2 regions of the Streptomyces sp. NPDC045431 genome follow, and region 1 is predicted to be linked to the other one. Evidence: riboswitches for the same ligand, from Rfam matches in the RefSeq annotation. Region 1 holds a riboswitch; the other holds the start of a gene.

Region 1 (5,043 bases):
CCTGTGGGGCCACACGCTCGTCCTGGGTGTGTTCATCCCGCTGGTCGTCTTCGGCCTCATGCTCGGCGCGATCGCGATGTACCCGTTCATCGAGTCGTGGATCACCGGTGACAAGCGGGAGCACCACCTCCTGGACCGGCCGCGCAACGCGCCGACCCGGACCGCCCTCGGTGTCGCCTGGGTGACCGCGTACATGATCATGCTGATCGGTGGTGGCAACGACATCTTCGCCATCAAGTTCCACCTGTCGATCAACGCGATCACCTGGTTCGTCCGGATCTTCTTCTTCCTCGGTCCGGTCATCGCCTTCGTCGTCACCAAGCGGATCTGCCTGGGTCTGCAGCGGCGCGACAAGGACAAGGTGCTGCACGGCCGGGAGACCGGCATCATCAAGCGCCTGCCGCACGGCGAGTTCGTCGAGATCCACGAGCCCCTCAGCCAGGCCCAGCTGCACGCGCTCACCGCGCACGAGCAGTACACGCCGGCCGAGATCGGCCCGACGGTCGACGAGAACGGCGTCGAGCGCAAGCCGACCCGCAAGGAGAAGCTCCGCGCCAAGCTCAGCAAGGGCTACTTCGGGGACGGCAACCAGGTCCCGAAGGCCAGCGTGGAGGAGTACAAGGAGATCGCCAGTGGCCACGGCCACCACTGATCGACCGGCACTCGCCGCCTGACCCACACGGTCGCCACACCGCACAGAGCCCCGTCCATTCACCGGACGGGGCTCTTTGCCGTGCCCGTGGCTCGATAGGCTGTGGTCATCCCCATACGTACGGACACCAGGAGCGACCATGAGCGCTGTACCACCCGCTGGAGGCGACAACGCGGCGGGCCGCTCCTGGCCCGTGGTACTGAACGGCCTGCTCGAGGGGCGCGACCAGAGCGCCGACGACACGGCGTGGGCGATGGACCGCATCATGAGCGGCGAGGCCACCGACGCCCAGATCGCCGGCTTCGCGGTGGCCCTGCGCGCCAAGGGCGAGACCGTCGAGGAGATCTCCGGCCTGGTCCGGACGATGTACGCGCACGCCAACCTGATCGAGGTGCCCGGCCCCTCCGTCGACATCGTCGGTACGGGCGGCGACGGCGCCAAGACGGTCAACATCTCCACCATGTCGGCGATCGTCGTCGCCGGCACCGGCGCCAAGGTCGTCAAGCACGGCAACCGCGCCGCCTCCTCCGCCTCCGGGGCCTCGGACGTCCTGGAGAAGCTCGGCGTCAACCTGGAGCTGACGCCCCGGCGGGTCGCCGAGGTCGCCGAGGAGGCGGGCGTCACCTTCTGCTTCGCGGTGAAGTTCCACCCCGCGCTGCGCCATGTGGCCGCCGCCCGCAAGGAGCTCGGCATCCGCACCACCTTCAACTTCCTCGGGCCGCTGACCAACCCCGCCCGGGTCAAGGCCCAGGCCACCGGTGTCGCGGACGCCCGCATGGCGCCCATCCTCGCCGGGGTCCTCGCCGAGCGCGGCTCCTCCGCGCTGGTCTTCCGCGGCGACGACGGGCTGGACGAGCTGACCACCACCGCCACCTCGAAGGTGTGGGTGGTACGGGACGGGGCCGTGCGTGAGGAGTCCTTCGACCCGCGGGACGTGGGCATCGCGCTCGTACCGGTCGAGGCGCTGCGCGGGGCGGACGCCTCGTACAACGCCGATGTGGCGCGCCGGCTGCTCGCGGGGGAGACCGGGCCCGTGCGGGACGCGGTGCTGCTCAACTCCGCGGCGGCGCTGGTGGCGCTGGAGCCGACGGACGCGCCGCTCACCGAGCAGATCCGGGCCGGCATGGCCAAGGCGGCCGAGTCCATCGACTCGGGCGCGGCGCGCGCGGCGCTCGACCGGTGGGTGGAGGCCAGCCACCGCTGAACCCGCGCGGGTGGGTGTGACACAAGGCGCGGTCCGGCCCTTCTTGTCTCAAGAACCGGACTGCGCCTTGCGCATGCCGAGACGTATGGCATGATGCCATTCAAGGTCATGAGTGACAGCGACTACGGCCCCGGCCCGCTGTCCGGCAACCCTCCGTCCGTGGCGGGGTGCCCCGGGTGAAGACCAGGTCGCAGGCAGCGAGGTCTGCGGCAAGCGCGGACCCCTGCACACCCTGGGGTCCTGGTCCTCAAGGGAGCAGTCTCGTGAGCAAGCGAATGCGATAGGGCGTATCGCCCCTTCTTCGGCATCCCCTTTTTCCTTCCGCCGCGTCCGCACCCCTGTGCGTCGACGCGTCGAATTCGCCTGCCCTGTACGGGAGTTCGCCATGTCCGTCTTCACCGCTGCCGCCGACCAGTCCGTTTGTACGCCGCTGCCCGTTCTGGGCCGGGATGTCACCGTGCCGCTCGTCACCGGCGGCGAGGTCACCTACGCCGCGCTCGACTACGCCGCCAGCGCTCCCGCGCTCCAGCGGGTGTGGGACGACGTCGCCGCGTACGCCCCGTACTACGGCAGCGTGCACCGCGGCGCCGGGTACCTCTCGCAGCTGTCGACCGACCTCTTCGAGAACAGCCGCGCCACCGTCGCCGCTTTCCTCGACTGCCGCGAGGACGACGAGGTCGTCTTCACCCGCTCCACCACCGACTCGCTGAACCTGCTGGCCGCCGCCCTGCCCGCCGACTGCCAGGTGTTCGTCTTCGAGACCGAGCACCACGCCTCACTGCTCCCCTGGAGGGACGCCCGCGTCACCTACCTCAACGCGCCCCGCACGCCGGGCGAGGCGGTCGACACGCTGGAGCGCGCCCTCGCCGACCGCGACCCCTACGGCCCGGCCCTCGTCTGCGTCACCGGCGCGTCCAATGTGACGGGTGAGCTGTGGCCGGTACGGGAGCTCGCCGCCGCCGCCCACGCGCACGGCGCCCGCATCGTGCTGGACGCCGCCCAGCTGGCGCCCCACCACCCGGTGTCCGTACGCGACCTGGACGTCGACTGGGTCGCCTTCTCCGGGCACAAGCTGTACGCGCCGTTCGGCTCCGGCGTGCTCGCAGGGCGGCCCGACTGGCTGCAGGAGGCCGAGCCGTACCTGGCGGGCGGCGGCGCCTCCCGCACCGTGGCCCGGCGCGCCGACGGCGGCGTCGACGTCGAGTGGCACACCACCGCGGCCCGCCACGAGGCCGGCTCGCCGAACGTCATCGGCGCGTACGCCATCGCCTCCGCCTGCAAGGCGCTCACCGAGGCCGGCTTCGACGACCTGGTGGCGCGCGAGCGGTACCTCATCGGCACGGTGCGCGAGGGCCTGGCCGAGGTGCCCGAGGTGCGGGTGCTGTCGCTCTTCGGCGACGATGCCCCGCGCGTCGGCGTGATCTCCTTCGTGGTCGACGGCTGGAACAGCTCGCACTTCGCGGCGGCGCTCTCCGCCGAGTACGGCATCGGCGTGCGCGACGGCCTGTTCTGCGCCCACCCGCTGGTGCGGACGCTGCTCGGCAGCGACCCGCAGCAGGTCGGCGAGTGCGGCGCGCCCGAGGCGGCCCCGCCCGGCGAGAAGTCGCTCAACGCGATCCGGGTCAGCTTCGGGGCGGGGACGCCGGATGAGCACGTCGACCGTTTCGTTCGGGCCGTGAAGGAGCTCGTGCGGGACGGGGCGAAGTGGAACTACCGTACGGAGGACGGGCGGTGTGTGCCCGACCGCGGCTGACCAGCCGCGTGCCCACCAGGACCGTGCGCAGCGCCCGCTCGGCCGCGTCCGCCAGCAGCTCGGCCGCCCGCTCCAGGGACTCCTGGAGCGGCAGCGGCCCGGGCGCCAGCGACTCGTAGGCGTCCAGCTCGGCGTCGCGGGCGCCGGGGCCGAGCGTGCCGGCCAGCGCGAGGACCGGCACACCCGCCTCCCGGGCGCGGCGCGCCACCTCGCCCGGGATCTTCCCGCGCACGGTCTGCGCGTCGAGGGCGCCCTCGCCCGTGATGACCAGGTCCGCGCGGGCGAGGCGCGCGCCGAGGTCCAGCCCGTCGAGCAGCACCTCGAACCGGGGCAGCAGCCGGGCGCCGAGCGCCGCGAGCCCCGCGCCCAGGCCGCCGGACGCGCCGGTGCCGGGCGCCCCGCGCAGGTCGACGCCCGGGGCGAACGCCTCCGTGAGCGCCGCAGCCCAGCGCTCCAGGGCCGCCGACAGGACCTCGACCTGAGCGGGGGAGGCGCCCTTCTGGGGGCCGAAGACCCGCGCCACGCCGCGCTCGCCGCACAGCACGTTGTACGGGTTGCACGCCACCAGCAGCTCGGTCTCCGCGAGGCGCGGGTCGAGCCCGTCGGCGTCGATGGCCGCGAGCCGCCCCAGGGCGGCGCCCCCGCGCGGGAGTTCGCGGCCGTCCGCGTCCAGCAGGCGTACGCCCAGCGCCTGGAGCGCGCCGGCGCCCCCGTCCGACGTACCGGAGTCGCCGCAGCCGACGAGGATGCGGCGGGCACCGGAGTCCAGGGCCGCGCGCAGCAGTTCGCCGACGCCGTACGTGGTCGTGGCGCCGGGGTCGCGGCGGCCCGGCTCCACCAGCGCGAGACCCGCGACGGCGGCCATCTCCACCACCGCCGAACCGTCGCCGAGCAGCGCGAAGTGGCTCTCCACGGGTGAGCCCAGCGGCCCGGTCGCCACGCACGGCACCAACCGCCCGCCGGTCGCGGCGGCCAGCGCCTCCGCCGTACCCTCGCCACCGTCGACCAGCGGGATCAGGTCCAGCCGCGCGCCCGGCAGGACCCGCCGCACGCCCTCGGCGATGGACTCGGCGGCCTGGCGCGCGGACAGGGACTCCTTGAAGCCGCTGGGCGCGACGGCGATGCGGTACGAGTGGCTCATGGGTGGGACTCCAGGAGGACGGGCACGCCGAGCAGCGGCCAGACGGTCAGGGCGAACAGCAGCACCACGCCCGCGGTGAGCGGGGCCAGCACGGCCGACAGCCGCAGCAGGTCACGCGGCGTGTAGGTGGGCACGCCGTCCGGTACGTCCGCGAACAGGGCCACCGGTTTGGCCGACGCGGGCAGCGTGTGGCAGAACCCGGCCGCGGCGGTGGACGCCAGCGCGGCCGTGACCGGATTGACCCCGGCGGCCGCCGAGGCCGCCACCACCAGCGGCACCAGCACCGAGGAGCG
Region 2 (5,043 bases), on a different contig from region 1:
TTGTTGACGACCAGCGTCGACAGGGCCTCGCCCTCGACGTCCTCGGCGATGATCAGCAGCGGCTTGCCCGACTGCATGACCTTCTCCAGCAGCGGGAGGAGGTCCTTCACGGAGGAGATCTTGGAGTTGACGATCAGGATGTACGGGTCCTCCAGAGAGGCCTCCATACGCTCCATGTCGGTGGCGAAGTACGCCGAGATGTAGCCCTTGTCGAAGCGCATACCCTCGGTGAGCTCCAGCTCCAGACCGAAGGTCTGGGACTCCTCGACGGTGATGACGCCTTCCTTGCCGACCTTGTCCATCGCCTCGGCGATGAGCTCGCCGATCTGCGTGTCGGCGGCGGAGATGGAGGCGGTGGAGGCGATCTGCTCCTTCGTCTCGACCTCCTTCGCCTGGTCGAGCAGCGCACCGGAGACGGCCTCGACGGCCTTCTCGATGCCGCGCTTCAGGGCCATCGGGTTGGCGCCGGCGGCGACGTTGCGCAGACCCTCGCGGACGAGCGCCTGGGCGAGGACGGTCGCGGTGGTCGTACCGTCACCGGCGACGTCGTCCGTCTTCTTGGCGACTTCCTTGACCAGCTCGGCGCCGATCTTCTCGTACGGGTCCTCGAGCTCGATCTCCTTGGCGATGGAGACACCATCGTTGGTGATCGTGGGGGCGCCCCACTTCTTCTCGAGGACGACGTTGCGACCCTTGGGGCCCAGGGTCACCTTGACGGCGTCGGCGAGCTGGTTCATGCCGCGCTCGAGGCCGCGCCGTGCCTCCTCGTCGAACGCGATGATCTTGGCCATGTGAAGTGGTCCTCCCGGACTGGGGTGGATGCTCCGGACCGCGCTGGCGCCCGCGACGGACGGCCTGCATGCCCCTGTGGTTCCTTGCCCCACCGGCCTGCGGACCTCACCGACTCGGTCCTTCGTTGTCACTCTCACCTTCAGAGTGCTAACGCCAATGATTAGCACTCGACCCCTTCGAGTGCAAGCTCCTCCCGGGGATCTCCCAGGGATCGGGAGCCCTCGATCCCCTACGCGTGTACGCGGGCGCGCACGCGCGAGGGGCCCGCATCCTGTGCGGATGCGGGCCCCTCGGCACCACTGTGAAAGTCGCTGGCCGAAACGCGTCTGCTGCTAGCCGGCGAGCTTGACCATGTCCGCCTGCGGACCCTTCTGGCCCTGCGAGATCTCGAACTCGACTCGCTGACCCTCCTCCAGGGTGCGGTAGCCGTCCATCTGGATCGCGCTGTAGTGGACGAATACATCCGCACCACCGTCGACCGCGATGAAGCCGTACCCCTTCTCCGCGTTGAACCACTTGACGGTGCCCTGAGCCATGCCTAACTCCCCTATTACTGGCCCTTGCACAGGACCGCACTTCGCGGACCCGGGTCAGACCTCACCCGCTGACAGGAACGGGCGTGCGCCGGAACGCGTCGACCGCCGCTGAATGTATCTGTCCAACTGCCGTCTGCAACAGGTCAATCGGACGAGAATTCCGAGCACGCGTGAACGGAAAAGTAGGCGGAATTCGCCAGAATCCTGGGCAAGTCGGGCCCGGCAAAGCGCACATTCGGCGCATCAGGCACGGGTACTTTGACTGCATCTTGTCGCGCCGGGGCGTGAATTCATATGCGCGTGACATGACCGGCGGCGGGGGCTTCCCCAACTCTACCGCGCTCAACCATGCGGAAATGCCCCCTGCGCACCGTGTGCGGAGGGGGCAATTCCGGAAAGCGCTATCCCTGGGCTAGCAACCGCCGGCCACGGCGGGAATGATCGACACGCCCGCGCCGTCCGGCGTGGCGGTCTCCAGACCCTGCTCGAAGCGGACGTCGTCGTCGTTCACGTACACGTTGACGAAGCGGCGCAGCTTGCCCTGGTCGTCCAGGACGCGGGCGGCGATACCCGGGTGGTTCTTCTCCAGCGACTCGATGACCTCGGCGAGGGTCGCGCCCTCCGCCGGGACCTCGGCCTGGCCACCCGTGTACGTGCGGAGGATGGTGGGGATGCGCACGTTGACGCTCATGTCGTGATGCCTTTCAGTACGAGCTCAGGTCGGGTCAGGCCAGGCCGGCGTCGCGGAACGCGTCCAGGCTCGGGCGGATCGTGGCGGTGGGGCCGGTCGTCGGAGCCACGGCGTCCAGGGTCTTCAGGCCGTCGCCGGTGTTGAGCACGACGGTGGTGAGGGACGGGTCCAGCACGCCCGCCTCGATCAGCTTCCTGGTCACACCCACGGTCACACCGCCCGCCGTCTCGGCGAAAATGCCCTCCGTACGGGCCAGCAGCTTGATCGCGTCGACCACCTGCTCGTCGTTGACGTCCTCGACCGCGCCGCCGGTGCGGCGGGCGATGTCCAGGACGTACGGGCCGTCGGCGGGGTTGCCGATGGCGAGCGACTTGGCGATGGTGTTCGGCTTCTGGGGGCGTACGACGTCGTGGCCGGCCTTGAAGGCCGCCGACACCGGGGAGCAGCCCTCCGCCTGCGCGCCGAAGATCTTGTACGGCTTGTCCTCGACCAGGCCCAGCTTGATGAGCTCCTGCAGCCCCTTGTCGATCTTCGTCAGCTGCGAGCCGGACGCGATCGGGATGACGATCTGGTCGGGCAGCCGCCAGCCGAGCTGCTCGCAGATCTCGTACGCGAGCGTCTTCGAGCCCTCCGCGTAGTACGGGCGGAGGTTGACGTTCACGAAGCCCCAGCCCTCGCCGAGCGGGTCGCCGATGAGCTCGGAGCAGAAGCGGTTGACGTCGTCGTAGTTGCCCTCGATGCCGACCAGGTCACCGCCGTACACCGCGGCCATGACGACCTTGCCCTGCTCCAGGTCGTGCGGAATGAACACGCAGGAGCGGAAGCCGGCCCGGGCGGCGGCGGCGCCGACCGCGCCCGCCAGGTTGCCGGTGGAGGAGCAGGACAGGGTGGTGAAGCCGAAGGCGCGGGCGGCCTCCAGGGCCTGGGCGACGACGCGGTCCTTGAAGGAGTGCGTCGGGTTGCCGGAGTCGTCCTTGACGAAGAGCTTGCCCGGCTCGACGCCGAGCTCGCGGCCCAGGTTGTCGGCCTGGACGAGCTTGGTCCAGCCCGGGTTCAGGTTCGGCTTGTCCGCGACGTCGGCGGGGACGGGCAGCAGGGGCGCGTACCGCCAGATGTTCGCGGGCCCGGCCTCGATCCGCTTGCGCAGGGCCTCGGGGTCGCCGCTCGGCAGGTCGTACGCGATCTCGAGCGGCCCGAAACACTGCTCGCAGGCGAAGAGGGGGCCGAGGGCGAAGCGCTCACCGCATTCGCGACAGGAGAGCGCGGAGGCGGGCCCGAGGTCGACGTTCTGGGTGGTGTCCGGGGTGGCGACGGTCTGTACAGCCATGGAGGCGAGGCCCTTTCTCCTCATCTTCCTCATGGCGCACTTCGCCATGAGACGGATTTGGCACCTTCCCTAGCCGGGGCCTCGCGTTGCGCAGATGTGCGAGTGCCGACTGGAGGGTTGCCGGGGCTTCAACGGGCCGTATCCCTCTGCCCCTCTGGATGAGCGGTATTCGATTGTGTGCGCGGGGGACCCGACATGTGTCGGCCATCCGCGTTGTTCAAGACTGTAACCGAACCCCTGGACGCTCGAGATGGTCGTCCGATACGCGAGATGGAGATCACGTGCTGGAAGAGGTGGAGCGCTGGCTGGACCGGCGGTCCTGGTCCGTTGCGGAGCGACCGCTCGACCAGCTGCTCGCTGCGAAACGCGGGGCGACCCGCGGTACGACCGTCAGTGTCGTCCTGCCGGCGCTCAACGAGGAGGCGACGGTCGGCGAGATCGTCACCGTGATCCGCCGCGAGCTGATGTCCGGCGCCGTGCCGCTGGTGGACGAGCTGGTGGTGATCGACTCGGGCTCGACCGACCGTACGGCGGAGGTGGCGCGGGCGGCCGGGGCGCGGGTGGAGCGCCGGGACGCGATACTCCCCCGGATACCGGCGCTGCCCGGCAAGGGCGAGGTGCTGTGGCGGTCGCTGTTCGTGACGAGCGGCGACATCGTGTGCTTCGTCGACGCGGACCTGGTCGACTTCTCGGCGGACTTCGTGACCGGGATCGTGGGGCCGCTGCTGACCGACCCGTCCGTGCAGCTCGTGAAGGCGATGTACGACCGGCCGCTGGGCGGTGCCGTCGGCCAGGGCGGGCGGGTGACGGAGCTGGTGGCGCGGCCGCTGCTGAACCTGCACTGGCCGCAGCTGGCCGGGTTCGTCCAGCCGCTGGGCGGCGAGTACGCGGCGCGGCGCTCGCTGCTGGAGCGGCTGCCGTTCCCGGTGGGGTACGGGGTGGAGCTGGGCCTGCTGGTGGACGCGCTGCACACGGTGGGGCTCGACGCGCTGGCCCAGGTGGACGTGGGCGTGCGCAAGCACCGGCACCAGGACGACCGGGCGCTGGGGCGGATGGCGGCGGCGATCTACCGGACGGCGCAGCTGCGGCTGTCGCGGGGGCACCTGGTGCGGCCGCGGCTGACGCAGTTCGACCGGGGGGAGACGGGGTTCGTGCCGCGGACGCACGCGGTGGACACGGAGGAGCGGCCGCCGATGGCGAGTGTGGCGGAGTACACACGACGGCGGCGCGTGGCGTGACGGGCGTACGTTTGAGCGTTTCGGCTACGGGCTAGGTTCGTCTCCATGGCGCCCCAGATTCTCGTTGCTTCGAACAGAGGTCCGGTCAGCTACGTGCCGCGTGCGGACGGCACGCTCGACGCCCGGCGAGGCGGGGGCGGGCTGGTCTCGGGCCTGTCCGCGATCGGGCCGGACGCGGGGGCGCTGTGGGTGTGCGCGGCGCTGAGCGACGGCGACCGGGAGGCGGTGCGGCGCGGGATCTCCGAGCCCGGTGTGCGGATGCTCGACATCGACGCGGCGACGCACTCGGCGGCGTACAACGGCATCGCGAACTCGGTGCTGTGGTTCGTGCACCACATGCTGTACCAGACGCCGCTGGAGCCCGTGTACGACGCGGAGTTCCGGCGCCAGTGGGACGCGTACCGGCTGTACAACCGGGCCTTCGCGGCGGCGCTGGCGGCGGAGGCGGACCGGGACGCG

Evidence for each region. Region 1 has a riboswitch for S-adenosylmethionine ahead of AB0A69_RS02415 (aminotransferase class V-fold PLP-dependent enzyme). Riboswitches for the same ligand answer to the same signal wherever they lie in the genome.
Region 2: it holds a riboswitch for S-adenosylmethionine, as region 1 does, so the genes downstream of both, thrC (threonine synthase) here and AB0A69_RS02415 (aminotransferase class V-fold PLP-dependent enzyme) in region 1, are expected to answer to the same signal.

The regions. Positions count from the first base shown of each region.
Region 1 covers NZ_JBEZAQ010000001.1:534,302-539,344, forward strand. The annotation lists gene AB0A69_RS02405 (ubiquinol-cytochrome c reductase cytochrome b subunit) at 1-652, shown strand, start outside; gene trpD (anthranilate phosphoribosyltransferase) at 792-1,856, shown strand; SAM riboswitch class IV at 1,961-2,078, shown strand; gene AB0A69_RS02415 (aminotransferase class V-fold PLP-dependent enzyme) at 2,242-3,609, shown strand; partial or broken gene AB0A69_RS02420 (glycerate kinase) at 3,611-4,750, opposite strand; gene AB0A69_RS02425 (SLC13 family permease) at 4,747-5,043, opposite strand, start outside.
Region 2 covers NZ_JBEZAQ010000003.1:130,113-135,155, reverse strand. The annotation lists gene groL (chaperonin GroEL) at 1-791, opposite strand, end outside; gene AB0A69_RS09100 (cold-shock protein) at 1,125-1,328, opposite strand; gene AB0A69_RS09095 (ubiquitin-like small modifier protein 1) at 1,741-2,019, opposite strand; gene thrC (threonine synthase) at 2,054-3,346, opposite strand; SAM riboswitch class I at 3,364-3,511, opposite strand; gene AB0A69_RS09085 (glucosyl-3-phosphoglycerate synthase) at 3,628-4,584, shown strand; gene AB0A69_RS09080 (trehalose-6-phosphate synthase) at 4,630-5,043, shown strand, end outside.